One region of the Chryseobacterium sp. RU33C genome, then DNA from elsewhere that is predicted to be linked to it. Evidence: riboswitches for the same ligand, from Rfam matches in the RefSeq annotation. Region 1 holds a riboswitch; each other region holds the start of a gene.
What was found. Region 1 has a riboswitch for cobalamin ahead of BW946_RS10590 (TonB-dependent receptor plug domain-containing protein). Riboswitches for the same ligand answer to the same signal wherever they lie in the genome.
Positions count from the first base shown of each region.

Region 2: linked by a shared signal. The riboswitch ahead of metE (5-methyltetrahydropteroyltriglutamate--homocysteine S-methyltransferase) and the one ahead of BW946_RS10590 (TonB-dependent receptor plug domain-containing protein) in region 1 are both predicted to bind cobalamin.
Region 3: linked by a shared signal. The riboswitch ahead of BW946_RS09320 (TonB-dependent receptor plug domain-containing protein) and the one ahead of BW946_RS10590 (TonB-dependent receptor plug domain-containing protein) in region 1 are both predicted to bind cobalamin.
Region 4: linked by a shared signal. The riboswitch ahead of BW946_RS08345 (T9SS type A sorting domain-containing protein) and the one ahead of BW946_RS10590 (TonB-dependent receptor plug domain-containing protein) in region 1 are both predicted to bind cobalamin.

Region 1 is NZ_FTMT01000010.1:148,364-156,185, reverse strand. Features, by position in the region: gene BW946_RS10605 (VOC family protein) at 1-238, opposite strand, end outside; gene BW946_RS10600 (hypothetical protein) at 262-1,047, opposite strand; gene pafA (alkaline phosphatase PafA) at 1,149-2,795, shown strand; cobalamin riboswitch at 2,968-3,145, shown strand; gene BW946_RS10590 (TonB-dependent receptor plug domain-containing protein) at 3,178-5,019, shown strand; gene BW946_RS10585 (hypothetical protein) at 5,036-6,106, shown strand; gene BW946_RS10580 (CCA tRNA nucleotidyltransferase) at 6,270-7,688, opposite strand; gene BW946_RS10575 (nuclear transport factor 2 family protein) at 7,726-7,822, opposite strand, start outside.
Region 2 is NZ_FTMT01000001.1:293,358-301,179, forward strand. Features, by position in the region: gene BW946_RS01275 (alpha/beta fold hydrolase) at 1-809, shown strand, start outside; gene BW946_RS01280 (VOC family protein) at 861-1,229, shown strand; gene BW946_RS01285 (hypothetical protein) at 1,332-1,874, shown strand; gene BW946_RS01290 (Lrp/AsnC family transcriptional regulator) at 1,960-2,421, opposite strand; cobalamin riboswitch at 2,617-2,803, shown strand; gene metE (5-methyltetrahydropteroyltriglutamate--homocysteine S-methyltransferase) at 2,977-5,280, shown strand; gene BW946_RS01300 (hypothetical protein) at 5,457-6,077, opposite strand; gene BW946_RS01305 (Crp/Fnr family transcriptional regulator) at 6,143-6,745, opposite strand; gene BW946_RS01310 (hypothetical protein) at 6,880-7,293, opposite strand; gene BW946_RS01315 (MFS transporter) at 7,491-7,822, opposite strand, start outside.
Region 3 is NZ_FTMT01000009.1:6,370-14,191, forward strand. Features, by position in the region: gene BW946_RS09315 (YncE family protein) at 1-629, opposite strand, end outside; gene BW946_RS09320 (TonB-dependent receptor plug domain-containing protein) at 626-2,659, opposite strand; cobalamin riboswitch at 2,768-2,954, opposite strand; gene BW946_RS09325 (transporter) at 3,048-3,995, opposite strand; gene BW946_RS09330 (cytochrome-c peroxidase) at 4,007-5,062, opposite strand; gene BW946_RS09335 (MbnP family protein) at 5,073-5,900, opposite strand; gene BW946_RS09340 (GEVED domain-containing protein) at 5,928-6,689, opposite strand; gene BW946_RS09345 (YHS domain-containing protein) at 6,835-7,080, opposite strand; gene BW946_RS09350 (hypothetical protein) at 7,129-7,497, opposite strand.
Region 4 is NZ_FTMT01000007.1:115,650-123,471, reverse strand. Features, by position in the region: gene BW946_RS08375 (alanine dehydrogenase) at 1-359, opposite strand, end outside; gene tsaE (tRNA (adenosine(37)-N6)-threonylcarbamoyltransferase complex ATPase subunit type 1 TsaE) at 427-834, opposite strand; gene BW946_RS08365 (transglycosylase domain-containing protein) at 834-1,439, opposite strand; gene dnaG (DNA primase) at 1,565-3,547, shown strand; gene clpP (ATP-dependent Clp endopeptidase proteolytic subunit ClpP) at 3,660-4,346, shown strand; gene BW946_RS08345 (T9SS type A sorting domain-containing protein) at 4,586-5,692, opposite strand; cobalamin riboswitch at 5,755-5,946, opposite strand; gene BW946_RS08340 (esterase-like activity of phytase family protein) at 6,181-7,449, shown strand; gene tpiA (triose-phosphate isomerase) at 7,810-7,822, opposite strand, start outside.

The sequences.
Region 1 (7,822 bases):
ACCCCAGTTCCATCCCGAACGGTTTGTCTTCAGTTTTTGCTGTTTTGAATCCTTTTTTAATATTGGAATTAGCCAGGCTCACGGAGGCGAATGACAGACTAGTTTCTCCGGTCAGCAGTTCACCATAATCTTTTTCGGGCGTAATGAATTTTATTTCAGAGCCAAAGGTGTTTTTATAAAAATTCATAGACTGTTCTACATCTTCTACATAGAGAATGACATACTTAAATTTGATCATATGATTGAATTTAAATGGTTTTTTTATTTCTTATTTATAATATATTCTCCGTCTACTATCAGTTCTATATGAGGCCCGAGTAAAGGATACTCTTTAAAGCTTCCGAAATGACCGAAATGAAGAGGGTATTTCTGGGTAAGTTGTCTTACTTTACTCCCAAATGAATTGATGTCAACCTTCTGAAAAGAATCTTTTCTCTGTCGGCCATTGGTGAAAAAGAGCATCAGGTTACAATGATCTTTACAATCGAAATCATTATAGTAAAATACATGGATGTTTTCCTCTCTACATATCGATACTAAGTCATCAATAAGCCTCTGTTTGTATGGTAAAGGAAGATTGCAATCAATTCTGGCAGCATAATTTTCTGCATTACTTTTTTTGAAGTCAGAACCCACCATCTGAATGAAACGGTGTTCTATATTTTTGAATTCTTCCCTTTCCGGAGCAAAACTTTTGGTGGACTGAATGGTAAAAGGAATGCTGAAACCCACGGATAAAGCATTTTCCCGGATTAATAGGTTTTCTATTTCTAATGCAAACTGAAAGTGGAAATCAAAAAGCATATAGTCACCGATATTGATGACGATTTGATTTTCATCGATATTCAGGTGTAAATATGTTCTTTTGAAACCTGATTTTAGCGATTCCAGCTGATGGACAAAATCATCTGTATTTTCCACCTGTATTCTGGCGGTCAATTCAGCTGGGGTATCGGCGTGCCCTCCAAGTCCCGGATAGAATTTGAAAAACTGAAAGTCATATAAATGATCCGGGAATTTGAAATACCAGTATACACCTAAAATCATAAAAGATTGGTTGATAATTGTACAATAATCAAATTTAAATAAAATTTCACACTCCAAAACTTTCAAAACCCTTAAATTTGTCACCAATAAAATTTACTTGGATGCTTAGGAACATTTCAATTGCGGCAGCTACTTTATTCTCCGTAGTTACAATCAATGCACAGAAGAACAGAAATACACAACTTGAAAGGCCTAAATTGGTTGTGGGTCTGGTAGTAGACCAGATGCGTTGGGACTATTTATACCGTTTTTATGGTAAATATGGAAATGATGGTTTCAAAAGACTTTTGAATACAGGATATTCTTTAAATAATGTACATATTCCTTATGTTCCTACCATTACGGCTTTGGGACATACATGTATCTATACGGGATCTGTACCGGCAATTCACGGGATTGCAGGAAACGACTGGACGGATAAAGAAACGGGTAAAGGAGTTTATTGTACTGCAGATGACAGCGTTCAGCCGGTAGGAACTGCCAATATAAAAACGGGAAGCCACTCTCCTAAAAATCTTTGGTCTACCACAGTAACTGACGAATTGAGACTGGCAACAAATTTCCAGGGAAAAGTAGTGGGGGTTTCCTTGAAAGACCGTGCTTCCATTCTTCCAGCAGGACATACTCCAAACGGAGCTTTCTGGTTTGATGACAGTACAGGGAATTTCATTACCAGTACATGGTATATGAATGATCTTCCGCAATGGGTAAAATCATTCAATTCTCAGAATCTTCCTGAAAAATTAGTAGCCAATGGCTGGAATACTTTACTTCCAATCAATGAATATACAGAAAGTGCACCGGACAATTCTCCCTGGGAAGGTTTGCTGGGAAGTGCAAAAACACCTACTTTCCCTTACAGTAATTTAGCAAAAGACTATCAGACTAAAAAAGATAACATCCGTTATACGCCTTTCGGAAATACATTGACATTGAAACTGGCAGAAGCTTCTGTAGAAGGTGAAAAACTGGGTGGAGATAATATCACAGACTTTTTAGCCATCAACCTGGCATCTACAGATTATGCAGGCCATAAATTCGGACCGAATTCTATTGAAGTGGAAGATGTTTATATCAGATTAGATCAGGATCTAGCTGAATTTTTCAAGTATCTTGATTCAAAGGTAGGAAAAGGAGAGTATACCGTTTTCCTTTCTGCCGACCATGGTGGAGCACATTCTGTGGGATTCCTTAAAGAACATAAAATCCCGACAGGTTTCTTCGGAGAAGATGCGGAAAAGAATCTGAACCAGAAACTGAAAGAGAAATTTGGGGCAGATAAACTGGTTAATGCCATTGATAACTACCAGGTTTATTTCGACAGAAAAGTATTGGCAGACAATAAGCTTGAGCTGGATGATGTAAGAAACTTTGCTGTAAAAGAAATTGAGAAAGATCCTGCCGTTTTATATGCTGTTTCTGTAGACAAAGTTCAGGAGTCAAGCATTCCGGAGCCAATCAAACAAAGAATTATTAATGGAATCAACAGACAGAGAAGTGGAGATATCCAGTTAATTTCTCATGACTCTATGCTTCCGCCATATTCTAAAACAGGAACTACACACAGCGTATGGAATTCTTACGATTCTCATATTCCGTTGATCTTTATGGGATGGGGAGTAAAACAGGGAGAAAGCAATAAGGAATATCATATGACAGATATTGCTCCAACAGTATCTTCTCTATTGAAAATTCAGTTCCCAAGCGGAAATGTAGGAAACCCGATTACCGAAGTTATTGGTAAATAATTAATTAAACGTTATTTCATGATATATAGCTGCTTTCAACTGGAAGCAGCTATTTTATTATTCATTTCCCATCAAATTTTGAATCTGGCGTTTTCCTGAGAAAGGATTTCCCGGTCTTAAAAGATACTATCTGTTTCTAATCCCTATTTTTTGGCATATACACATAAAAAACTATCTTTGCAAAAATTTTGGTTTCCAGTATTTTGGAATGAAAAGGGAATCGGGTGTAACTCCCGGACTGTCCCCGCAACTGTAAATCGCAACAAAAGTTTCTGCAAAAAACCACTGTATATAACGGGAAGGTGCAGAATGCGAAAGTCAGGAGACCTGCCAGAGTTGTAATTATAAAAACATATTGCTTTCGGAGGAAAAGTAAAAAGGAATGGATATAAAAAGATCTTTAGTACTGCTTTTTTCATCTTATGGCTGTTTTCTTTTTGGACAAGAGAAAACCATTGACACTATTTATGTCTTCGACAACCAGATGAACAGGGTGAAGCTTTTTCATCCCGTAAAAACAATTTCGGCAGAAGAGGCCGGGAAAAACTCCAGTAACCTTTCAGAACTCCTGAGATTTCAGTCACAGGTTTATATCAAAGAAAACGGGCGTGGTGCTGTTTCTTCCCCTTCTTTCAGAGGAACTACCGCCCAGCAGACTGCATTTGTATGGAACGGAATTAATATCAATTCTAATTTTTTAGGACAAGGAGATATCAATAATATTGCTTTGTTCGGCTATGATCAGATTGGTATAAAAGCTGGTGGTGGAAGTGTAATCTATGGAAGTGGTGCCATAGGGGGAAGTATTCACCTGAATAATACCCTTGATTTTAATAAAGGTTTCCATGGTTCATTATTTTCAGAAGCCGCTTCTTTTAATACCTATAATAATTTTGTAAAAGGTTCTTACAGTAATGATAAGTTCACTTTTAAAGTTTCTGGCAATCACTCAATAAGTAAAAATGATTATCAGGTTGAGGTGGATAAAAGAAAAACTTACAGTAATGATAACGGACAATATTATAATACGAATATCAATATAGCAACAGCCTATAAAATTGCTCCGCATCATCAGATTTCCTGGATATCAGAATTTTTTAATGGGCAACAACATTATCCTGTTCATTTTGGAGATTTGGAAAACAAAACAAAATATGAAACTCAGAATACCCGAAGTTTACTTTCCTGGGATTGGAGTACCATAAAATTTAGTAACTCATTCAAAACAGCCTATACAGAGGAAAATTTCCAGTACTTTGGTAATATTAACGGTGCTGAAACCAGCGGAGGGGTAGGGAAGAATTATATTCTGAAAAATGATTTTAATTATTTTCTGAATTCAAAGTGGAATGTTAATATTATCGGCGAATTTCAAATTAATAAAGGGAATGGAGCAGGTAGTTCAGGAATTGGAAATATTAACAGAAGTGCAGGATCTATTGCAGGATTACTGCGTTATTTTCCAACAAAAGATTTGCGTTTTGAAGCAGGAATCAAGAAAGATTTTGTAGAAGATATCAGCTCTCCTGTTCTGCTTTCTTTTTCAGGAAAATGGGATATTGTAAAATGGTATGATGCTGAATTCAATTTTTCAAGAAACTTCAGAGCACCATCATTTAACGATTTGTATTGGGCTCAGGGAGGTAATATGAATTTAAAACCGGAAACTTCTTACCAATTTGAATTAAGAAACCACTTTAAAATAGGAGACTTCAAACTTTCCGTTACTCCTTATTACATGAATATCCGGGATATGATCCGATGGTTAAGAACTCCTGCCGGATATTATGGAGCTTCAAATACCAATAGAGTAGAAACATATGGACTGGAGTCCCAACTGGAATTTGAGAAAAAACTTGGAAAACATATTTTGAAATCTAATCTTGGATATTCTTATACAAAGTCAACAGATCTTGATATTCAAAAGAAGCTTATGTATGTGCCTCTTCATAAATTTATTGGAAACATAGACTATCAGTATGACTTTGTGAAGGTGTATGTACAAGGGATGTTTAATGGATTAACGTATACAGATTCTAATGAAACCAAGAGTGATGCTTTAGATCCATATTTTGTGATGAATGCCGGTGTCAGTACAACTTTCTTTAAAAATTATACCCTAGGTTTTAAAATAAATAATATTTTGAATGAAACCTATTATACCATGCTTTCTTATCCATTACCTAAACGAAATTATAGTCTCACTTTAAATATCAATTTTTAAAATAAATTAATTATATATGAATATTAGAAAAATTTTATCTCTTGCATTCGCTTCTATGTTACTTTTCAATGTTTCATGCAGCACAGACAGCAGCTATGAAAGTACTGATGATGGAACGCTTAGATTTGACTCCGGAGTGCTTATCTCCAATGAAGGTGGTTTTACCACAACAACTTCTGAAGTTTCCTTTGTAAGCAATGATCTTACTACAGTATTTAATAAGATCTATGGAATGAGTAATAATAAGGAAGACCTGGGGAAAGTCCTTCAGACAATAGGATTCAATGGAAACCTTGCTTATCTGGTATGTAATATTCCTAATAAGATTGACATTGTAGACCGTTATACATTCAAGAAACTGACTACTGTAACGGCTAACCTGGATGGCGCAAGATATATTGCTTTTTCAGGAAACCAATATTATGTAACCAACAATAATTTTGATACTCACAAAAGAAAACTTAATATTTATAATATTTCGGATAACTCCTTTGTAAAAAGTATTGATTTTACAAACGCTGCTGAAAAAGTAGTTGAAGCAAGCGGAAGTATCGTTGTTCAGACTGACGGTGTGGGTTACGACTCAAGCTGGAATCCAATTCCGACAGGATATACTGTAACCGTTGTGAATCCGTCTACAAATGTGGTAAGTTATACGGTAAATCTTCCAAACGTAGGAATTATTAAAGACCTTATCTCATATAAAGGAAATGCTTATGTACTGGTTTCAGACAATACAAATTCATTTATCTATAAGATTAATACGGCAAACGGTACTTATGAAACTACCACTTTGACAGCTATACCTAAAGTTCAGAAGCTTAGAGCTGATAATGACAGATTCTATTTTATCACCGACACCAATAAGATATATACAATGGCTGTTGGATCTACAACAGTTCCAACGACTCCTATTACTACAGCTGTAGGGGATGTATATGGATTCAACGTAATCGATGGTAAAATTTTTGCTGCAGATGCAAATTATAGTACAGATGGTAAAGTGAATGTTTATAATGCCTCTAACGGTATTTTACTGAAAAACTTTACTGCAGGAATTGGAACAAATGGATTCTATAAAAACTAAATACTACGCTTCCGCGTATATCTTATAATTTTTTATTTTTTCATCATTTGTGTTTTTTTTCGACCGGTTTCGAAGAAACCGGCCGGCTTTGTTTTATATTTTGAATACGAAAAAGCCCGGCGGGATGGAACATCCCGCCGGGCTTTTTCGTATTTGTATTGAATTAGATTGTCAGTCCCAATTTTTTTGCTTCAGCAATAACAAATTTTGTCGCTTCTTCTTTTTCATTAGGAATTTCACCCTCAAGAATAGCTTCTTTCACTTTCTCTTTCAGGATACCAATTTCACGGCCCGGTTTAAGATTAAACATTTCCATAATCTCTTCTCCGGTGATGGGCGGCTGGAAATTTCTTACCTGATCCTTTTCTTCTACTTCTTTGATTTTTACCGCTACATATTCAAAGTTTCTTTTGAATTTCTCCTGCTTTTTAGGATTTTTAGTGGTAATATCTGCCTTGCAAAGCGTAAAAAGATCTTCCAGATTTTCTCCGGCATCAAATAAAAGCCTTCTCAACGCAGAATCTGAAGCATCATCAGTAATCAAAGCAATTGGTCTTGATGAAAGCTTTACCATTTTCTGCACATATTTCATATCACTTCCCAAAGGTAATTTTAATCTTTGAAAAAGCGTTTTTACCATTTTTGAACCTAAAAATTCATGTCCGTGAAATGTCCATCCCGTTCCTTCTACAAACTTTTTAGTTGGAGCTTTTCCTATATCATGGAGTAGAGCAGCCCAGCGAAGCCAAAGATTATCTGTATTCACAGAAATATTATCTACAACTTCCAGGGTGTGATAAAAGTTGTCCTTATGGGTTTGTCCTTCTACTTCTTCTACGCCTTTCAGTTCGATTAATTCAGGAATAATCAGTTTCATAAGACCGGTTTGTTCCATCAGTCTCAGTCCGATAGATGGTTTTTCAGAAAGCATGATTTTATTGAATTCCACCATGATTCTTTCCATAGAAACAATCTTGATTCTTTCTGCTTCCTGCTGGATAGCTTTCAGAGAGTCTTCCTCGATTTTAAAATTTAAAGTAGAAGCAAAACGCACTGCTCTCATCATCCTCAAAGGATCATCAGAATAGGTTTGCGCCGGTTCTAAAGGTGTTCTTAAAATCTCATTTTCAAGATCTCCGACTCCGTTAAACGGATCAATCAGTTCTCCGAAATTATTTTTATTTAAAGAAATAGCCATCGCATTGATGGTAAAATCTCTTCTTTTCTGGTCATCTTCCAAGCTTCCGCCTTCCACTTCCGGCTTCCGGCTGTTTTCTGTATAGCTTTCCTTTCTTGCTCCCACAAACTCAAGTTCAAGTTCTTTATACTTGATCATGGCCGTGCCATAAGTTTTGAATACAGAAACCTTTAATTTAGGATCTATATCCTGAGCTACGTTCTGAGCAAGCTCAATACCGCTTTGTTCCGTTACAAAATCTATATCCGTAGAAGCTTTTCTGTTCATCAGAAGGTCTCGTACATAACCGCCCACAATGTATACGGACTGGTTATTCCTTTCTGCTGCTTCAGAAATGATTTTAAATAGTTTTAAATTCTTATTTTGATTAAGATTAATTTTCATCGTTAATAATAGTGACAATTTCTACGTATGTTACCCATTAATCATAATGAGCATACATTCTACTAATTTTTCCCTCTTCATTAAAAAACATGACTTCAACAGCATGTTTATTCATAATCGACTTATAAAATAAT
Region 2 (7,822 bases), on a different contig from region 1:
CCAACTCTCAGGTATATGGACAAAAAATAAAACCTGCTGAAAGCGGTTATGCATCTGTTAATGGCATCAAAGTCTACTACGAAGTCTATGGCGAAGGAAAACCTCTTGTTTTGCTACATGGTGCCTTTATGACAATCGATATGAATTGGGGGGAGCTGATCCCGGAATTGTCTAAAAACAGAAAAGTAATTGCACTTGAATTACAGGGACATGGACATACTCCTTTTTCCGAAAGGAAATTATCACATGCTACTTTGTCCAGTGATGTAACAAAGGTAATGGACTATCTGAAAATTGATAAAGCAGATGTTGCAGGCTACAGTTTTGGAGGAGAAGTGGCCTATCAGATGGCTATACAAAGTCCGGAAAAACTTAGCAAACTGGTTATTATCTCATCAACCTATAAAACCCAAGGCTGGCTGCCTGAAGTGAATAAAGCCCTGGAAGGAATGAAGCCTGAACTCTTTACAAACAGCCCTATGCATACCGCCTACAATGCTGTAGCACCTGATAAAACAAAATGGCCGAAATTTCTGGAGCAGATGATGGCTTCTGCCGGACAGCCTTTCGACCTTGGTGATGATAATATTTCTAAAATTCCGGTACCGGTTTTAATTATAGCCGGTGATAATGATGGACTGGATAAAACAGAACTTACAAAAACCTATAAATTATTGGGAGGTGACGTTTTTGCAGACATGGGTGCAATGCCAAAATCTCAGTTGGCTATTGCTCCGGGGCAAACCCATGTAAGTCTGATGATGCAGACGGCAATGATTCTAAACTATCTGAATGGCTTTTTGAAATAATTAAGGCCATTAGAGGGTTGAAATCTATTTATAACGTTCAAAATCTACAAAATGAATACAAAATTTGAAGCAGGAATTAATATTGCTATAAAAATTCCCAAAAATAAATACGAAAAAACAGTTGCTTTTTACCGGGATATTTTAAAATTGGAGGTTGAGGAAAAACCAATACAAAATCCCACTGTTTCCAGAACACATGAAGTGAAATTTGGACATAATATGATATGGCTGGATTGTGTAGACAATTACACTCATTCTGAAACATGGCTTCAGCTCACCGTACCCGATGTAGAAGCCGCTACACAATATCTGCTGTCAAACGGTATGGAAACCTGTGACGAAATTGAAGAACTTCCTGAAAATATGCACTGGATTACCGATCCTGCCGGCACCGTATTCAATTTGCAGGAAAGAAAATAGTAAAAAACAGAAATACAATGTGTAAGAATTGCTTAAAATGAGGCTGTATCCAAAATTTTAATACCTTTAACCATCAAATCCTTAAAATTTTATAATATTCTCATGCAGACAAAACCATTCAATTTTATTGCAACCATACTTTTTCTGGTAGTAAGTGTGACTGTATTTTCACAAAAAACAGCCGCTTTGGGTTCTTTATTGGATAGAAATTCAGAATTTATATTCCCGCAAGCTCCTGATAAAATCTCAAAAGCGTTGAACGTAAAAGCCATCTTTTATGAAGATGCCAATGAAGAAAAATATGCCAAATGGCCCATTAAAACAGGGCTGGAACTTTATTGCAGCTTGGGAAAAGATAATACTGTGAATGAGATGTTTTTTGTTGCTTCAGATAATAAACCTGTAATTGTTGAGGGACTTCCTTTTGGTCTTGTTCTGAATAAAAGTACATTACAGGACAGTAAAACGAAGTTCAGTAAGTACAATGCCAAAACACAGAAATTAGCAGCAGACAGTGAATTTCCAGATGGATCAAAACTGGTTTTTAAAAAAGGAAAACATTATGCAACATTATTTTTCGACAGCAAAAACCTTTTAAAATCATTAGGACTTACAGAAGAAATGATTGATCCGGCAGCTAATTAACCTAAGGGAGGCTTCAAAACAATATAAGACCTGTCATTATCTGGCGGTGTTTTATTCTTATAATGAAGCCCTAATATAAATTTAATTATATTGTTAATCCATAGTTGTTTTTTACCTCAGCCATCACAAAAGTACTGTGAGTGCTGCCTATAGAATCTACAGATCCCAGCTTGTTAAATACAAAATCCTGATAATGTTTCATATCTCTTACCTGAACTTTCAGAAGGAAATCAAAATCTCCGGAAATATTGTAACATTCGGCAACTTCTTCAATTTCTAAAATTTCTTTTACAAAATCATAGCCTACAGACCGGTCGTGAATTTTGAGCTTGATCTGGCAGAAAACCGTAAATCCGCGGTTCAGTTTTTCAGCATCGAGAATGGCTGCATACCTTTTGACAAAACCTTCCTGTTCAAGCCTTTTTACCCTTTCAAAAACCGGAGAGGTAGAAAGGTTCACTTCTTTTGCAAGTTCCTTAACGGTCAATTTTGCATTTTTCTGGAGCAGCCTGAGCAGCTGTAAATCCTTATTATCGAGTTGTTCCACAGAATATTATTCTTTTAAATGATTAAAACAGTCAAATCTACAGAATTATATGCTTTTAATTTTATTTTTAAAAGTTTAATTTGCTTAATTATTTATTGTTAATTGTATTTTTATTCGGTATTCCTAATTTTACACAAAATTAAAAACTTTTACTGATAATCTTTGTTAGAGGTAAAAGTACAGTTCTTTGCAGATACTTCATCAAACAGGAAAGGTTTTACTTAAGGTAGATTAATAGGGAATCGTGTGCAAATCACGAGCTGTCGCGCAACTGTAAGTAACATGCCAAAAGTTTCTGTCCTTGCATATCCACTGCCAAAAACGGGAAGGATGACGGAAACTGTTACAAGTCAGGAGACCTGCCTTTACTGAATTGACAATGCTTTCGCGGGCTGAAGCTTTTGGGTCATACAGATGATATATCAGATATGTATTTTATCTCAATTGGAAATGCATTGCCTGCTATATCATTATTTCCTGAAATTTCCTCCGCAAAAACATAACGAAGCATTTTAAAGGACTTTCACAATAAGTTTAATTAAAAAGTTTAAAAAAATGCAAACTCACATCCTTGGCTATCCGCGTATTGGTAGCAAAAGAGAACTCAAAAAAGCCTGCGAGCAGTATTGGTCAGGTAAAATCCTTCTGGAAGAGCTTCTGAACACCGGAAGAACTATCTGTACCCAAAACTGGAATATCCAGAAAGAAGCCGGAATAGACCTTATCCCGTGTAATGATTTTTCATACTATGATCAGGTATTGGATATGAGCCTTGTAGTAGGAGCAATTCCAACACGGTATCATGAAGTAGTGCTTAAAAAAAACAATACTGAGCTTGATCTTTATTTTGCCATGGCAAGAGGATATCAGAAAGACGGACTGGACATCACCGCAATGGAAATGACCAAGTGGTTCGATACCAATTATCACTATATCGTTCCGGAATTTTATAATAACCAACAGTTTAAGCTGAATTCAGATAAAATTTTCAATGAATTTGCAGGAGCAAAACAAGCGGGAATCAATGCAAAACCGGTGATTATCGGACTGGTTTCTTATCTGTTATTGGGAAAAGAAAAAGAAGAAGGATTTGATAAACTGGATCTGGCGAAAAATCTTCTTCCGGTCTATACGGAGATTTTAACCAAACTTCAGGATCAGGGTGCGGAATGGATTCAGTTTGATGAACCTTTTTTAGCCTTGGATTTAACAGAAAAAGCCAAAGAAACTTACCTTTTTGTGTATGCCGAAATCAGAAAACGATTCCCAAAACTGAAATTTATTGTAGCCACTTATTTCGACGGATTAAAAGATAATGCATCACTTGCCGTTTCACTTCCTGTGAATACATTGCATGTTGATCTGGTGAGAAATCCTGAACAACTGGATGATATTCTGAATAGTATTCCGGAAAATTTAAGCCTTTCATTAGGGGTAATTGATGGCCGGAATATCTGGAAAAATGATTATGAAAAGTCGCTGTCTTTCATTACAAAAGCTGTTGAAAAATTAGGATCTGAAAGGATTTTGATCGCTCCATCATGTTCATTGCTTCATTCACCTTGTGATCTGGATTTTGAAACCCATCTTAACCCGGAAATTAAAAGCTGGCTGGCTTTTGCTAAACAAAAAGTAAAAGAAGTCGTAACACTTAAAGAACTTGCTTCCGGAACAGAAAATGAACAGATTCTTAAAGCATTTGAAGAAAATAAAAAAGCAATTGAAAGCAGAAGAACTTCTTCTCTTATTCATAATCACCAGGTAAAGCAAAGAGCAAATGCTGTTTCTGAAAAAGATGCTCAGAGAATAAACCCTTTCAAAATCCGTAAAAAAAAGCAGCAGGAAGTATTGCAGCTTCCTTTATTCCCAACCACTACAATAGGGTCATTCCCGCAAACCACAGAGGTAAGAAGCTGGAGAGCGAAATTCAAAAAAGGGGAACTGACCGCAGAACAGTATGATACTTTACTGAAAGAGGAAACTCAGAGAACAATCTGCTGGCAGGAAGAAATTGGTATCGATGTACTGGTTCACGGAGAATTTGAGCGTAACGACATGGTAGAATACTTCGGAGAACAGTTGGAAGGATTTGTATTCACCAAAAACGGATGGGTACAAAGCTACGGAAGCCGCTGTGTAAAACCTCCGGTGATCTTCGGTGACGTTTCCCGCCCGGCTCCGATGACGGTTTATTGGTCCCAATATGCCCAATCCCAGACTGAAAAATGGGTGAAAGGAATGTTGACAGGCCCGGTTACCATTTTGCAGTGGTCTTTTGTCCGTGATGACCAGCCCCGCTCAGAAACATGTAAGCAGATTGCTTTGGCTATTCGTGACGAGGTGGTAGATCTGGAAAAAGCAGGAATCAGAATTATTCAGATTGATGAGCCTGCCATAAGAGAAGGTCTTCCATTAAGAAAAACCGACTGGCAGGACTATCTGAAATGGGCTGTAGAAGCTTTCAGAATTTCAGCAAGCGGAGTGGAAGATGCTACCCAGATCCATACGCATATGTGCTATTCAGAATTCAATGATATTATTGAAAATATTGCCGATATGGATGCCGACGTGATTACGATAGAGTGTTCCCGCTCTCAGATGGAACTGCTGAACGCTTTTGCAGACTTTAAATATCCGAATGAAATTGGTCCGGGAGTATATGACATCCATTCACCAAGAGTACCATCGAAAGAAGAAATGATTGAACTGCTGAGAAAAGCTCAGAATGTAATTCCTGCCAATCAGCTTTGGGTAAATCCGGACTGCGGACTGAAGACCAGACACTGGGACGAAACTGAAAAAGCTTTAATAGCAATGGTTGCCGCCGCTAAAGAAGCCTCAGTAGAATATGCGGTCTAGAAAAATTTAAAATAATTAGATTCAATAATTCAGATCGTGCTATGAAAATCATAACACGATCTGTTATTTTGAATAATTAAAGTATAGTTAAGAACCATTCTGACTTAAAATTTAAGCAAACTGTCTTCATAATCTTAACATCTTAATAGTTAAAAAAAGTTGGAACGTCTTCATTTTTAAAAGTTATATTTTACAAATGCCCCGATATTTTTCAGGGTCTTTTTTCCGTTATTAAACTGATCAAAGTTGGAAGCAAGTCCGTACATCATTTTATCCTGTTTTACTCCCAGTCTTATAAACTGAAGGCCTCTGGGATATCCGCTGTTATCTAGGTTTCCAATAGCCAGAATACTGAAATATCCCTTGAAATTTTCTGTCAGATGAGGTGTGTACTCAAAAGATACAGACTGTTCCAGAGAAAATCCTTTCTGATAAGTGGTTCCTATAGAGTAGGACAGATAATAGGAAGGACGGATAATTTTGTACTGTAGATAAGCACTGAAAAATGCTCCGGGATTTTTCATTCCAAATGCCGCATTGGCACTCAGCCTTTTGGTAAGATGATACGAAAGGGTATTTCTGATGAAGAATATGTTTTCTTTATCCTTGGTATATTCTGTATCAAACAGGGTAAGATTGTTTAATTTCAACCGCTCATTCAGCTGATAATTGACATTGTGCATATAAGTATAGGAACGGTTTCCCAAAACCAGATCAGGAGTATAGGAAATCTTCTGTGCATTCAGATTCAGGAATGCTGATGCAAGAGCTGTTATGGCGATAAATTTAGCCTTCATATTTCACTCATTAAAATTCTGTGAGCAAAATTATTCAGGCCGGAACGGAATAAACTTAAGAAATCTTAAGAAACGTCAGACAAGTGTTTTTTTCTCAGATAGCTCAGATATTCTACAGTTATTCCAAGGTAGGAAGCGATCATGTATTGAGGAAAACGCTGCTCGATATTACGGTAAGTAGTGACAAATGTTCTGTATTTGGTGTAGGCATCAACACGGGAATGTTCAAAGGTTCTTTCCTGTAAAGTAACATACGCAGACTGCATTTTCAGACGCCAGAATTCTGAAACAGCAGCAACTTCTTTATATAATAGTTCCAGATTATTTTTACTGATCTGTATGATGATGCTATCCTCATTAGCCTGAATAAACATTCTTGAAGGCAGCCCGCTAAGATAGCTGTAAAGATCATTTACCCACCAGTTTTCAATACCCAGCTGAGTGGTATTTTCTTTTCCCTTTTCATCAATATGATAAGCAGACAGGCTTCCCTTTGCAATGAATCTCATATGCCTGGAAACCTGCCCCTCACGAAGCAGAAAATCTTTCTTTTTAAGCTGTATGATTTCCAATTTGGAAGTAATACAGTCAATATCTTTATCTTCTAAGGTAACTATTTCTTTAAAATGTTCTATCAGCTGTAAAAGGATTGGATCTCTATTTATCATTAGATTTTGTACGTATAGCGGCAGGTACAAATTTACGTAAATATTAAATTAAGGGATTGTATGAATCGATTGTATATAAGAAGACCACAATTTACAATATAAATTGTGGTCTTCAACAGCTAAGGACTATTTAACTACGATTCTGTTTTCAAATAACCATAATGCAAAGCTGTTTCTTTTCCGAATAAACTTGAGAAAATATTCTGAAATTCATGAATGTATTTACATTTTATAGCATTTCCATATATTTTAAGTCCTTCCATTATTTTTCTTGAACTTAAGTCTATATCATATTTTATAAAAGCTTCCGGTCTTTCATACCGTATACTCTGGTCTGAACTGTCTGTCCTTGAAAATCCGAGCTTTTCAAGCCATTCTTCCGTTATTTTAATCGGTTTTATTGCTGCTGCCGGTACTGAAATACTTTGAATATCATTTTCAATTTTAACAAAATAAGCCTGTTCGACATTTTGAAAGATCTCAGTAATGGTATAAATCTGATTTTTATACTCAACCAAGTTCTTGATTTTTAGATCTGCTACGTTCATAATATTTTGACTTTAAATGGTGATATGGTCTCCGGTAAAATAGCAAATAGTATGCCCGACATTGTATTGTTATGCCGTGTTTTGGAAAAGATTAGGTTAAATTTTCGATATGAAAATTTAATAATACGTTAAAATAGTACGTTTATTAGCGAATTATCACATGAATATGAAATATAGAGTGTGGTATGTATGTGGTACTAGTTTTTTATTCCTGCTTTTGGAGCTGTATTAAAAGTGGTCAGAAGAAGGGCGGTTATAACAGATATCATAAGAACTGCTATGAAAACGGTCCATGAATAGGCATGAAGCAGATAACCGGTACCACTTCCCAGAATGCTTGAGCCAAAATAATAAAACAGCCAGTAGATAGATGTGGCTGAAGATTTCCCACGTTTGGCATACAAAGCTGTCATCTGGCTGGCCATGGTATGTGCAGCGAAAAATGAAAGGGTAAAAAGCCCAAGTCCGAAAATAAGGATATAAATATTTTCAGATAATAGTAGGGAGGTTCCGGTAAGCATGGACAGAA
Region 3 (7,822 bases), on a different contig from region 1:
AGATCAATTACCGAAACCGTATTGTCATAATCGGGAGCTTTATATCCTCCGGAGTTGGCCACAAACAACTGATTACCCACAATTTCCATTTCTTCCGGCTGATATCCTACTACCACTTCACGCTGAATGGAAAGAGAAGTGGTATCAATTTCCACTACTTTTCCTTTAGGAGCCTTGGGATTAATGGCTACAGGGCCGGCATAGCTGCTGGCATAAGCTTTCCCATTTTTAAAAGCTAGATATCTGCAGTTCTGCAGAGGAATAGAAGTAATACGTTTCGCCGTTTTGGCATCCAGCACTTCAATTTTATTGGAAACATTGACAACGATATAGAGTTTGCTTCCGTACACTTTAATATCATTTCCTACATCTCCCAGTTCTTTTACCACATTCGGATTGATTTCTGCGTAAATATTCCGGTAATAAGTTCCTTTGGTGTAATCAAAAAAATCCAGGGTACATTTATTACTGCCCATATTCCCTTCATTCAGCATATAGAAGCCCTTTATGGATGTATTTTCTGAGGGAAGTCCTTCTACCACTTCCTGACGGACAATAATATCATCTGTACGGCATGAGGTAAGAAAAGCTAATACAAGAAATAAAAAATAAAATTTTAGTTTTCTCATAGGGTGAAGTTTAGAATAAGTTTAAAGTTTCTTCCGGGCATCGGATAATTGATGACCACATCATAGTATTGATTGAAAATATTATTTATCTCAAGGCTTACTTTGAATTGATGATTGGCCCAGTTGAATTTTTTCCGAACAGACATATCGTGAGTATACCAGGGCTGCACATAATTGTATTGAATATTATCCTGATTCACATCATATCTTTCTCCCACATACATTGTACTGTAATTGAAACTCCAGTCTTTATAATCTGCCATCAGACTGAAAGACCCACTGTGCCATGGCGTGTAAGGTATCTGATTACGGTAAAAGGTATCTTCCGGATCGCTGATATCTCTTGCACTTTGGTACGTATAAGAAAGCAAAGGTCGAAGGGTTACTTTTCCCAGCTGCATTTCAGTCTGTACATTCACATCTGCTCCAATGATTTCAACCAACCCAAGGTTCATCATCAGCCAGCGGAACATGCTTCCGTTTGGAGCGGCTACAATTTTATCCTGTACTTTATTGTAGTAACCGTCTACTTTAGCATAAAAAGTTTTAAAGAAACGGTTGTTATAATTCTTCTGATAAGTAAATCCTACGTCATACTGATTGGTAAATTCCGGTTTCAGGTAAGTATTTCCGATATTGGTATAATAGAGATCATTAAAGGTTGGAAGCCGGAAAATCCTTTTATAGAATGCTCTGAGGGTAAGCTCCGGAATGATCTCCGGCTGATAGCTCATAAATACGGCAGGTGTCCACTCTCTGGCATCTCCCGGTCTTTTGTTTTTTCTTACTTCCTCAAATGTAAAGGTTCCTAAAAGGCTTCCCATAATTTTAAACCTGTTCCACTGATAGGTTGTTGCCAATGCTACCAATGTTGTGTAACGCGTAGGATAAGAAAAGTTATCCAGATTGGCATCCAGATTATTGTACTGAAAATCTCCACTCAGGCTGATATCCCAATTGGGCGTAATAGAATAGATATTGGATGAGGAAAGGTAGAGTTCCCGCTGGATATAGGTATTATCGGTATGAATAATAGACTGCGAACGAACCGTATCCATAAAATGGGTATAATCATAAGCAAATTTTGCTTTCAGCTGGGTTTCAAATTTCGGGAACAGTTTTTTTCTCAGATTGGCCTGTACGAAATAATTTTCATCAGATAGTCTCGCTCCCCTTCCTCCAAAACGGCCATTCACAATAGGTGCCGGCATTCCACGGTCTGAAATATAACCGTAACCACGGATATTCCAGCTTCCGTTATTCAAAGTTCCGTTGAGAGAGGTTTCAAAACGTTTTGCTTTGATGTCTGAATCCTGTCTTTTCGCAATGGTATCATAGGCCTGCTGTCCATCAGGATATTTCTTGGCATATCGAAATCTATAAATTCCGTCACTCTGCATAAATTCTCCACTGAAGCTGGCAGAAACCCTGTCTGAAATCTTCTGTTCCAATCGGAATGAAGGGTTGAAAAGATCAATAGACGCACTTTTAGCTCTTATAACGAGATTGGTTTTCCTATTTCCTTTAAATACAGGTGTTTTAGGCTGTAAATAAATAGATCCTGAAGATCCGAAGTCTTTTGCCGGTTGGAAAATCTCACTTTTCTGTCCGTTATACAATGATATTTCTTCCAGATCATCCAAGGAATATCTTCCCAAATCCACCAGTCCGTTTTGGGCATTACCCAGTTGAATTCCATCATAGAAAACCCCTACATGCTGACTTCCCATACTTCGGATATTAATGGTTTTCAAACCACCTAATCCTCCATAATCTTTGATCTGAACTCCTGAAAAGTACCGCAGTGCATCTGCAACAGAATGACTGTTCAATCTTTCCAGCTGCTCGCCCTGTAAGGTTTGTGCCGGAAGGATTTCTTTAAAATTCTTTTTGTATAGATTGATTCCTTTAATGGTCTCTTCCTGAAGACTGTCTTTTTTCCTGGTTTGAGAAGACAAAAATTGAGATATGATCACCATTATGGTGAAAACAGCTTTATAAATTGCAGAAGTAGTTAGTTTTGCCGCCATTAGCTCATTTAGGGTAATGAAGACGCTAATGGGTATAAGAATACAACGACAAAGCACAGCGGTCACTGCACAGAATCATTGATGTCCTAAGCTTTATTCCACGAAAGCGTCAAACGATTATTTTCTGGCAGGTCTTCTGACTTACTCCATTTTTGAAATCCTTCCCATTAAAAAAACAGTGGATATATTCTTCAAAAACTTTGGTGCGGAGCTTACAGCAGCGGGTCTGTTCCGGATTCTCACCGGATTCCCTTTTAAGAGCTTTTTACGGCTCACCAAATCCCGGCAAAGATAAATAATTATTCCTAATACCCAATTAAAATCATGATTGATAAACAATTAAAGCTCCCGAAGGAGCTTTAACATGGTTTTATGGAGGGTGTTTGCCCTAAATTCCAATATTAAGGAAAATACTGAATCTTGATTTGGCTTCAATATCTCCTCCTGCCAGATGAGTATACATGGGAAGCATAATTTCACTTCCCAGGCTCAGCTTTTTATAAGAAGCTTCAAATCCCAGTTTTCCGTACAAAGCGCTCCCGGCAGTGTTAGGCAATGCTTCATCAAATTGCTTATTCTGGGCATATACTTCTCCCTGAACTCCCGTTTTTACAGAAAAAACAGACTTTTCATTTCCTGCAACCTGATAAAAACCTGTTGCAGCATAATTCCACTGGTTTCCAAAACGGTAATTTTTCTTATTCTCTGTTTTGATTGTATAATCTGTGTTAACCAATACGGCAACTTTATTTTTCTGAAATTTATAATTCAAAGCCGCCTGATAATCCCAGCTTCCGGTTCCCAGCTGAAAACTTGGATTGACACCGGATGTTCCTTTTTCATCAAATTTCCCTAAAGGAATTTTCAAGCCCAAACCTCCGCTCAGATGATGGAAATTATCTTTGGAACTCATCAGCTGGTAAATTCCCATCAGATTAAGATCCCCTATTCCATTGATTTTAATATCTCCCTGCATGGTTTTCTTTTCATGAAAGTGGAATGGCAGACTTGCGTAAACACTCAGTTTCTTAGTCAGTGGAATTTTTCCCCAAAGCTGCAGGGTATTAAAATACTGATCCTGCGTAAGATCTTTTACAAATAAGTTTTCTTTGGCTTTGTAATGCTGGGCAAAGTATTTGATTCCGACAAACTGTGGATTCAGCAAAGATTCAAAGCCGGAAGAGCCGTTTCCTGCCGCACAGCCACAGGCATCACAATCATCATCAAAATTGAATCTGCTAAAGGTTTCCGGGGCAATATATGCACTGTCTCTAATGGTCTTCGCCTGATACTGACTCAACAGGATCAAACTTATGATTACTATAATCTTCTTCATGTTTCTATAAATTATTCTGCAAATTTTGGATTGGATATAAAACTCTTATCTGATAGTGTTTTCAGAAAAGCTATAATATACTGTTTATCCTGACCCGTCATGGGAATACCAGTATGCCCATTCTGTTTTAAAAGAGGATCAAGATTTGGATGATTTTCAACATTGTCTGAATAGAAATTAAGTACCGCCTCTAAGCTGTAAAATCTTCCGTCATGCATATAAGGTGCGGTATATTCTACATTTCTTAAGCTGGGAACTCTGAATTTCATGTTGTCATTCCAATCTAAAGTAACCCTGTATCTTCCTCTGTCATCGAACTGGGCGTTATAATACATTCCTGTATTTCGGTAGCTCTCATCGGTAAATAATTCTCCTGAATGACATGATGCACATTTATTCTGGAAAAGGGACATTCCCTGTGTTTCTTCAGCGGTAAAAGATACTTTTCCTTTCATCATCTGATCATATTTGGAATCTGCCGATATCATTGTTGCCATAAACTGAGAAATAGCCTTAAGAATACGGTCTCCAGTGATCTTTTCATCACCAAATGCTGCTTTAAACATTTTTTTGTAATTCGCATCACTATTCAGTTTTCCTACTGCTTCAGGAAGAGAGCTGTCCATTTCAAAATCTGTAGTAATAGGAACCAGAGATCTTTCATCCAGATTATGACTTACCCCGTCCCATGTATAATTTTTGAGAAAAGCCATATTCTGAATAGGTGGTGCATTTCTTATTCCTAATCTATCATCTATCCCATGGCTTACATTATGGCCGTGGTGGGTAAATGCATATTCCTGAATGTGACAGAACCCGCAGGAAATAGTATTATTTCTGGACAGCTTTCCTTCATAAAACAGTTTTTTTCCAAGAGCTACTCCATTTACTGTAACAGGATTTCCGGTAATATCAAACGTCATTTTGGGAAAGCCTGAAGGATATTCTAAGCTATAAGGTTCATCTTTATCAATAGGAATTCCTTCATATTCGTCAGAACATGAAACCAAAAGGCTTGTCAGGATGATGAAAATCCAAAGAGAGCAAAACCGCTCTCTCTTGGACATCGTCAATATCTTAGTCATTATGCACATGATCTACTTTAAACATTTTTGTAATGTTGTTGGTCACATTCACAAGATGCTGGCTGGATCCCATTGCCATATTGTTGCTGCTGTTCAGAGTTAAAGCAGTCTGCCCGCTCAAATACTGATTAAGATCAGCCAGAATATGTACAGAAGGCCTGATATCTTTGGTTACTCTCGCTGTAACAGGTAAATCCAGAGTAATTTCACGGTAAAGATCAGGAGTACTGTTGGCCGTAACATTCCCCATATTCCCACAATGATTCATAAAGTTGGTATCTGCAGAAGAAGTACCATACTTACCTTCAAGCTTGGTAAAAATGTATCCTGCTGCCCAGGACCATGCCATACCAGCTGTTTTAGCCTTCTGCCAGAAGACTCCCTGTCCATCCTGTCCGATAAGATAGGCTGTCTGGCTGATTCCCAAACCAATTCTTATCTTTTTATATTTATTTTGAGGGATATCCGTTAAATTAATGTAATTGATTCCTGCAACAGCTTCTGCCTGATCTACAATGAAAGCCCCTTTATCAGGATCATTATAGTGGTACTTAAATTCTCCTCCGTTCTCATCAATAAGTGCAATATTACTGATCACATATTTAAGAGTAGAAAACTGATGCTTTTGTCCGTTTGCTGAAGTCTGAGTGGTCTGGTTCAGAACAATATCTCCAAGATTATTGAATCCGTTTTCAAATTTGATCTGAAGATTTCCGGGTGTTGTATCCTGAACCTCATCATCATCGCTGCTTCTACATGATGAAAGGGTAAATAATGTAATGGCTACGAAAAATAGGGATAAGAATTTGTAAATTTTCATTTTGATTGTTATTTTAATTGTTAGTTATTATTGTTTTGTTATTTTTATTACTTCAAAGCCTTCTTTGAATTTTAGTTTTACGAAATAAATTCCCTCACAAAGGCTTGACAGATCAATGCTAATGTTTTTGTCTTTCATAGTACTTTGCTTAAGGACTATACCTCCAAGACTACTATAAATTTCATATTCAGTAATAGATTGATCTGACCAGATGTTTACAGAATTTTTCGTTGGATTGGGATAATACTGTATATTATTTATTCTTGAAGTCTCCTTCACAGACAAATTATTGTTGATCACATTCATTATATAATCACGTGTTTCACCTGATCCGAAACTGCTGCAGGCATCTGCGGCAGATATTGAACTTCCATAAGCTCTCGACCGAACTCTCATCCTTATATTTCCTGATGGTATATTATTCGGTATAGAAAGTGTATGGGTATTTTGAGAATTCATTGAATTGACTAACAGTGTGAATTCATTCTGTTCAAAAATACTGTTGCGGTTATAATCAATCCATACCCCAATCACCGCTTCGGAAGACGTAAAGGTAAACACATCATAAGACTGCCCGGCTGTAAGCTGTGCAGTGGTATTCCCGTTCGAGGGATACTCGTGATAATAAACAGTTGGCTCATCATAGGTATTATGATTTAAATCTGTTCCGTTTATTCTGAAGGTTACAAAGGAAGGCTCAAGTCCGCCTCCAAGATTGGCTGTACATACTGCCTGAGCATTTAATAAAGCATAGGACAGCAGTAAACCACTTATTAAAAATGATTTCATTCGGATATTGTAATTAAAAAAAGAGAATCAGCAAAATGCTCCAATAAATCTATCGGAAACATCAATTATGGAAATACCGTTATTTCTTCAAGCAATTTTATTGTCTTTGAAGAGCATCCGCTAATTCTCCTGGAGAAAATAGTTGTTATTTTGAGTATTTTACAGGATTCTTTTTGAACTCTGTCTTGCAGGATTTACTACAAAACCCGTAAATCTTGTTTTTGTAAACGGCAGTATCCGATAAAGACATTGAGGTCTTCATTTTACAGATAGGATCTAAAGTATTTATTACTTTAACCTTTTTACTATCCAGGGTTCCTGAAGTATGTTGTGCAGATATGCTAAGTGATGACATTGTACAGAATAATGTCATAAAAAAAAATATTTTCATTCGAAATCAGTATAAATTGTTATTCTCTATTTTGTTACAGATATAGAGTTATACTAATGGCGGATGAAAAAACTGGTTATAAAGCAAAAGATTGTAAATATTAGTATAAAATGAACTAACAGAATTTTTCAGAGCACCTGATTTTAAAATAAAGCTTTCGTCAAGGCTTTCGTTAATGATAAAATTATCAATAGAATTTAAGCTTATTTTTTGGGGACTTTTATTTCCCTGCTCCTGGGTAGTTTTTACCAATTCTTTTGAGAGGTAACATTTACCGTTACACATCAGCTCAGGTTTCATTCTATTTTCACAAAGTTCTTTTGTTATATAGTCATAATTAACTGTATAATCTATAAATGGCAATATCGGACGTATTGTCATCTGAATAATCATGAATATAGAAATGATGTATTTCACAGAGCAAATTTAATGATAATTTTACCTTTTTTATATGATATTTGACATAAAAGACAACCAATAAATCAAACTATTAGCTGTCTTTTTATCATTTTAATCAATTAATGTTCATCTTCAGCAGAACACAATCCTACAATTGTATGGAAGGTATCGTGCACAGCAGTAAGAGATTTTGTAATATTTGCATCAGAATCTTTCTTCTTGATTTGTTTTTCAAGATTCTGACTATCTTTAAAAAGTTTTGCAATGGCTTCCTTTACACCTTTTTTATTAAATTCAGCAGGAATAGCCGAAGTTTGCAATGCTTTTGCTTTCGCTGCCATCT
Region 4 (7,822 bases), on a different contig from region 1:
ACCAGATAAGTATTAGGTTTCATGTACTCAATTTCATCTTCTGTAGGAGGATTTATCTTCAGGATAAGATCCTGTCCGAAAGCTTCCTTAGGATCATTAGTGATCTTCGCTCCTGATTCCGAATATTGTAAATCTGTAAAGAATGAACCTTCTCCGGCCCCCGCCTCAATAATGATCTCATGGCCGTGTTCTACCAACACCTGTACGGCGTCAGGAGTAATGCAGGTTCTCCTTTCGTTGAGACAGGTTTCTTTAGGAATTCCAATACTGAACTGTTTTCCCTTCTTTATAACCTCCAATTTTTCCTCTTTCGGCATTAATTCTTCTTCTGTGAAAGGAGTAAAAATGTTTGTACTCATCCTTAAATTAAATTATGTCTTACAGATTGTTTTTTACACTCAATTAAGAAGCAAAGATACATAATATTTACTCGAATGAAATTTCTCTTTTTTCATCCGTATTCACAATGCTCATTGTGTGGTAGTTAAGACCATAAAGCTCCTCTTCATAGACTTCCGGCCACTCGATGATGCATAAAAAAGAGTTGTCCAGGTATTCTTCAATTCCGATATCATAGACTTCTTCAATATTTTTCAGGCGGTAAAGATCAAAATGATATACTTTTCCCTTTTCAGTATTGTATTCATTCACAATAGAATAAGTAGGAGAGTTTACTTCGTCTTTGCTGCCCATGTTTTTAAGCAGAAATTGCGTGAAGGTCGTCTTCCCGGCTCCAAGATTTCCCTTTAATAAAAAGATATTATGTTTTAATTGAGGAATGATGCTGTCAACAACTTCCTGCCAGTCTTCGATTGTATGTATAGTGTAATTCATTATCTCTTTAAATTTTTAGAATATAAATTATAAAAATGTTCAGTCCTGTTTTTTGCTCTTTCAGAACTTCTATAACGATTGTTTTTAACTGGATTTTCGTATAAAGCTAATATTTCAGCTATCTCCATTGGCTCTAAATCTTTAACTTCTTTATTAAATAATGATTTGGAAACATTTTCAATCCCTTTTCTATTTTCTAAAAAGTCAAAATTACGGAAATTAAAATTCAGGCAATCTTTCTGCCTGTAAGAATGTTCAATATATCTTGCTATAAGAAATTGATCGAAAGAAGATTTATTTTGATACTCTAATCTAGGAAAAATGTTGGAAGCCATCTGATTACAGGGACATTCTTTTTTTTGAGAATTTTGATTTATGATAGCATTTCCTAGAAAAATCCAAGAATTTTGGAGTAACGAGTTTGGATAAACGATATTATAAAAGGTATTGAAATTTTCTGGTAGTTTATTACTACTTCTAACAGACCATGTAATTAATCTTTTATCAGTTGTATTTAAAATATATCTGCCACCTAATTCTACATATAAGACAAATGAAAAGATAACAATAATTATAAATAACAAGATTTTTTTTAGATACTTCATAAGATAAATCATTGTTCAAAAATAATCAATGAATATGATTTATAAATAAAATCTTAGCATAATCAAAAATTTAACCTCTACCTTCTAGTGTCTAAAATTTCTATAAAAATACTTAATTTTACAGCATGATTTCCAAACAGACCATTGATAAGATATTCTCCACAATCCGCGTTGAAGAGATTGTGGGTGAATACGTGCAGCTGAAAAGAGCAGGGTCTAACTATAAAGGACTCAGTCCTTTTCATGATGAAAAAACCCCCAGTTTTGTAGTTTCTGCCAGCAAACAGATCTGGAAGGATTTCTCTACAGGAAAAGGTGGTACAGCCATCTCTTTCCTTATGGAAATTGAGAACTTTACTTATCCTGAGGCACTTCGCCACGCTGCAAAAAAATATGGAATTGAAATTGAAGAAGACCAGCGTGAAATTTCTGAAGAAGCAAAAAATGCACAGACTGAAAAAGATCTGCTGTATAAAATCCATGAAGTAGCGAATACTTATTTTCAGGAGATTCTTTGGGATGATCAGGAAGGCAGAAGCATAGGTCTTTCTTATTTCAAAGAGAGAGAACTCCGGGATGATATTATTAAAAAGTTCCAGCTGGGATATTCTCCCGAGAAGAAGAATGCTTTTACAGCTTATGCACTGGAAAAAGGATATAATAAAGAAATTCTTGAGAAATCCGGACTTTCTATCTTTCCGGAAAATACACCTGCTGGTGTTGACCGTTTCAGAGAAAGGGTCATTTTCCCTATTCACAGTTTTTCAGGAAGGGTTTTAGGTTTTGGGGCAAGAATCCTGAAGAACAATGTCAAAACAGCAAAATATCTCAATTCACCGGAAACAGAGATCTACCATAAATCCAATGTTCTTTATGGATTAAACCAGAGTAAACAAGCGATTTCAAGAAAGAATGCCTGTCTTTTGGTGGAAGGATATATGGATGTGATTTCACTTCATATGTCCGGGATCGAAAACGTAGTGGCAAGTTCCGGAACGTCTTTGACAACAGAACAAATCAAACTTATTAAGAGACTTACGGAAAATGTAACGATTCTTTTTGACGGTGATAATGCAGGTATCAAAGCCAGTTTCCGAAGTATTGATATGTTACTGACTGAGGGAATGAACATCCGTGTTCTGCTTTTCCCTGACGGAGATGACCCGGATTCCTTTGCCAGAAAACATCCGCAGGAGTATGTTGAAAAATACATCGAAAATGAAGCGATGGATTTCATCGACTTTAAGGCGGAAATTCTTCTGAGGGATATCGGGAATGATCCTATTAAAAAGGCTGAAGCGATCAGAGATATTGTAAAATCTGTTTCTTTTGTACAGAATGCCCTGAAAAGAGAGGTTTACCTTAAAGAGGTTTCCAACAAATTCGGACTTTCGGAGCAAAGCTTGTTTAATGAGCTGGATGTTCAGAAGCAGATCACGCAAAATCAGACCCATCATGTTCAGCAGCAGAAGGAAAAAGCAGCTCCAAAGATGGAGATTGTTCCTTTGGATAAGGAAAAAGAAGATCCTTTTCTGTATGATGTACTGTTCATGGAAAACAAACTGGTAGATCATATGCTGATGTTCGGAGATATTATTCTGAAAAGAAAAAACGAACAGAATGAAGAATATGAGATAACTGTTATTGAAGAAATCCTTCATCATTTCGAAGAGGAGCAGTATACATTTTTAGTCAGAGAAAATGAAATTATTATCAATCAGGTGAGGGAAGGGATTCAAAAAGATGAACTCAGAAGTGGAAACTTTTTTGTATCTTTTATGGATGAAGAAATCACCACAAAGGTTGTAGATGCTCTGATCCCGCTGGATGAGCTTGAAAACTGGGCTTCCAGAAATATTTACCCTCCCAATTATGGTGATAAATTGGCAGATCAGATTCAGGGAGATGTTCTGTTACATAAATACAGATATATTGATTATCTGATCAGGGAAACAGCCAAAGAACTTGATCAGTACAGCAGTACAGATGAAGTAAAGTATTATGAGCTGATCAAAAAAATCACTTTACTGAAGCAGGCTTCCATACGGTTGAGCAATATCATCGAATATTCGCCTATCAAAGGGATTTATGTAGATAGAAAAAGATAATTTGAAGTCAGATTTTTTTGATGTTCTGTGACAAAAAGTCCTATAAAATTTTAGGAATAAATATTGTAATTTAAACTTCGAGAATATTTTAAAAATAATACATAATAGAAATATGGACATTAAAAAAGAATTCAGAGATTTCTCTGTAAAACATTTAGGAAACAACGGTTTGGTTACCGATCAGTATATGGGAATGTATGGCCCAACGAATCTTACTCCGTACATCATGGAAGAGAGAAGATTAAACGTTGCTCAGATGGACGTTTTCTCCCGTTTGATGATGGATAGAATTATCTTCCTGGGAACAGGTATTGATGATCAGGTTGCAAACATCGTTACGGCTCAGCTTTTATTCTTAGAAAGTGCTGATCCTTCAAAAGATATTCAGATCTATATCAACTCTCCTGGTGGTAGTGTTTATGCAGGTTTAGGTATTTATGACACTATGCAGATCATCAAGCCGGATGTAGCGACTATCTGTACAGGTATGGCTGCTTCCATGGGAGCTGTATTACTGGTTGCCGGAGAAAAAGGAAAGCGTTCTGCGCTTAAACATTCCAGAGTAATGATTCACCAGCCTTCAGGAGGTGCGCAGGGGGTCGCTTCTGATATGGAGATCAACCTGAGAGAGATGTTGAAATTGAAGCAGGAGCTTTATGAAATCATCGGCCATCACTCAGGACAAACATATGAGTGGGTAGAAAAATCATCTGACAGAGATTACTGGATGACTTCTGAAGAAGCTAAAGGCTACGGAATGGTAGATGAAGTTTTACAAAGATCTACTGAGAAAAAATAATTGATGGTAATATCATAAGAAAACCGCACCCATCTGGTGCGGTTTTTTTGTTGAATCAATTATGGATTTTGAACTGTATTCTTGATTATTCACAAGGAATCTGTAATCCAGGCCAAACTCCAACTGAAGATGTAAAAATTCCCATCCTTTGGAAAGGTCGCGAAAATTCAAAGAATTTTTGACGGGGTGATTTTCCACATATCCTCATTAAAAAAGCGCCTTTTTAAAGGTACTTTTCTTTATTTCTTAACCATCTTATGTATCGTGGAACTATCATTGGTTTTAATCTCCACAAAATAAACACCTGTGTTTAAAGAATGAACATCAATCTTAGTAACCTGAGAAGTCATTATTTTCTGTCCTGTAGCTGAATAAATATTCACTTCTTTCAGTTTCTCAGCCGTTTCAATCTGAATGAAATTACTTGCCGGATTTGGATAAACACTGAATTTTTTCTTTGTAACAGAAGAAATCCCTAAAGTCAGCTGTGCTTCTGTGGGGGTAAATGGTCTTCTTTGCCCAAAACTTAATCCAAACCAATCATTATTACCCAGTTGAATCTGAGAAAGATTGGCTTTCGCTTGCCAGCTTGATAGGTCTTTTCCTTTATACAATTTCCAGCTGTCTGATCCGGAAGTATTTCCGGTAAAGGAATTTAATGATAGGGTAGTAATCTGATTATTCGCTGATGCAAAATTAAAATAGGAAGCTTGAGCCTGGATCAATTGTAACGCCTGTTCAGCAGTGATGCTTCCGTTATATTTAATTCCAAAAACAAAAGAATTGGCATTCCCGTTAGCATTATCAGTTCCGAAATCAATAACTATTAGGCTTTTATTACTTCCGCTTCCCACCCAGTTTGTAACCTGAGACGGAGTAAACCATGCAGAACTGTAGGCTGGAACGGGAGGAGAGGGAGGAATATCATAATGATCAAGGCCGTATGTAACCCCATACCATTTTCCGTCCACCAAAGGAGTATAACCTACCCCATTGTTCCAAGTCATGTTTGATAAACTGGATCCAGACCATGTTATCCAGCTGTCATCAGTAGTGGATGTGTGATGATTATAATTCAGAATAGAAAGATATCCTGTAGGAATGTCAACCTGCATTTTGGATTCTGCTGCCACAATTGCATTGATAAGATCTTCCATCAAAAGGCCATCACCATCAAAACGGTATCCCCATGCATAAGAATTGGGTGTGCTGTTGTCATTAAAGTCCGCAATGAAATATGCTTTTTTAGATCCGGTTCCTACCCAAAATTTAATGTCGTTTTCTGTGAATTGGGCCGATAATACCTGCATGCAAAGCAGTAAGAAAAAAAGATAAATTTTCCTCATGATATAATTAATTTAAAGTTTTATTCCCGAAACTTATCTTCAGAGTAGAAACGGTTCGTTCTCTGAAGTCAGTATTCTAAGGCAGGTCTCCTGGCTCACATCTTACAGCTTCCTTCCCGGATTTTAAGATCCAGTGGATTTTTTGCGCTAAGTTTAAACAGTTTACAGTTGCGGGTACAGCTCAAGATTTGAATATCATTCTCACTTGATTCCCTATTAATGAACATTGTTCAGCCTTAAAACGCTGCAAATATATCATATAAATCTGTGAGTCCGTTTTGTGAATTATTATTTTTCAGATATTCTTAAAAAGTCGATTTTTATATTGATTGTTTACTCAACCGGATTATTGAATTTTTATTTATAAATCTGTTGTTTTTGTGTTCACTTTCAAACTATTTTATCTGTTCTATTGTTAAAAAACAATTATCATTATATTCAAGATCAGTTTACAATCAATTTATACTTTCGCAGCCATAAAAGTAAATATGAAAAAATTGCTATTGTCTGCCGTAGTGCTGGCAGTATTGGCTTCATGTAAAAATGATGACGATACCACAATGATTAATCAGGATATTAATTATTCCAAACTGCCTCAGGAATTTCCATTTACAAAACTTGCTGCCATCAATGGAGTAAATGTGATAAACGGAGGATTTGGCTCCGGTGCAGCCGCTCACCCTACAAGAAAAGGTGAATTCTACGTCATTACGGATAGAGGTCCTAATACCGATTTCCAGAATGGTAAAAAGTTTCTTGCTCCTAATTTTACCCCAACCATTATGCATTTTAAAATCAATGCTGACGGAAATATAGAGGTAATTAAATATATTAAACTTAAAAATCCATACGGACAACCAATTACCGGACTTCCAAACCCTGTCGGAATGGGAAGTACTGGAGAAATTGCTTATGATGCTTCCGGCAATATTTTAGGGACAGATAAATATGGATTGGACGGTGAAAGTATTGTTGCTGCTGCTGATGGTACATTCTGGGTTTCCGATGAATATGGACCGCACATTGTGCATTACAGTGCTGATGGAATGGAGATGGAGAGAATAAGCCCGATTGGGGTAGATACAGGACCAAGAAAATTACCTGCTGTTTTAGCCAAAAGAAGAGCCAACAGAGGAATGGAAGGACTTTGCATCACTCCGGATGGAAGAACGCTGGTAGGAACAATACAGTCAATGATGCTTGTCCCCAGCAAAGCATTGGCAACCAATACCACTTTAACGAGAATTGTCACTTTTGATATTATTACAGGGCAAACCAGACAGTTTTTATATAGACAGGACGGAGGTGCTTCTGATTCGGTGTGTGATATTACCGCATTAAGTAACAATGAATTCCTGGTGATTGAAAGAGACGGAAATTTCGGTTCTCAGGGAGGTATAAAAAAAGTATACAGAATAAACTTAAGCAATGCCAGTGATGTAAACGGAGCTGATATAAATGCTGTAGACGGAATGAAAATTAACGGTAAATCTTTAGAGCAATGCTCATGGGATGAAATTAGCAATGCCGGAATAAAGCCTGTTACCAAAACATTAGCCGTAGATCTGGTAGCAAAACTGGGCTACGAACACGATAAATTCGAGGGAATTGTTTATTTAGGAAATAATAAACTGGCTGTTTTCAATGATGATGACTTTGGAGTAGTGGATAATGGAAACGGAAATCCAAAAGCCAAAATTTTACCTAAAACGGGTAAAGTAGACAAGGGAACGATGTATGTAGTCGATATTCAATAATTGGATTTTTTTAACGAAAAGCGGCGGAATCGAAGATTCCGCCGCTTTTTATTGTGAGCTAACCTTTCTCTTTTTAAAGAAAAATCTATATACTAAAAAAGTTTGTATCAGAACGTTTCCAATGAATACGAGTACCGCCTGATAAGTTGGAATAATGGCATAAAAGGGCAATGATTTATTAAATAAAACTGCCGGAGATATCGCCAGAACCTTGATCAGTGCCAATAGATAACTCAAAAAGTCAGGTTTTATGCCAATTAAAAACTGATCATAAACAAATACATAAAGAAAATCAAATAAAAGAAGTCCGAAGAATATCAAAATGAAATTTTTCATGTTTGTCCTAAAAGATTCTTTATTTTAATTAAAAGCT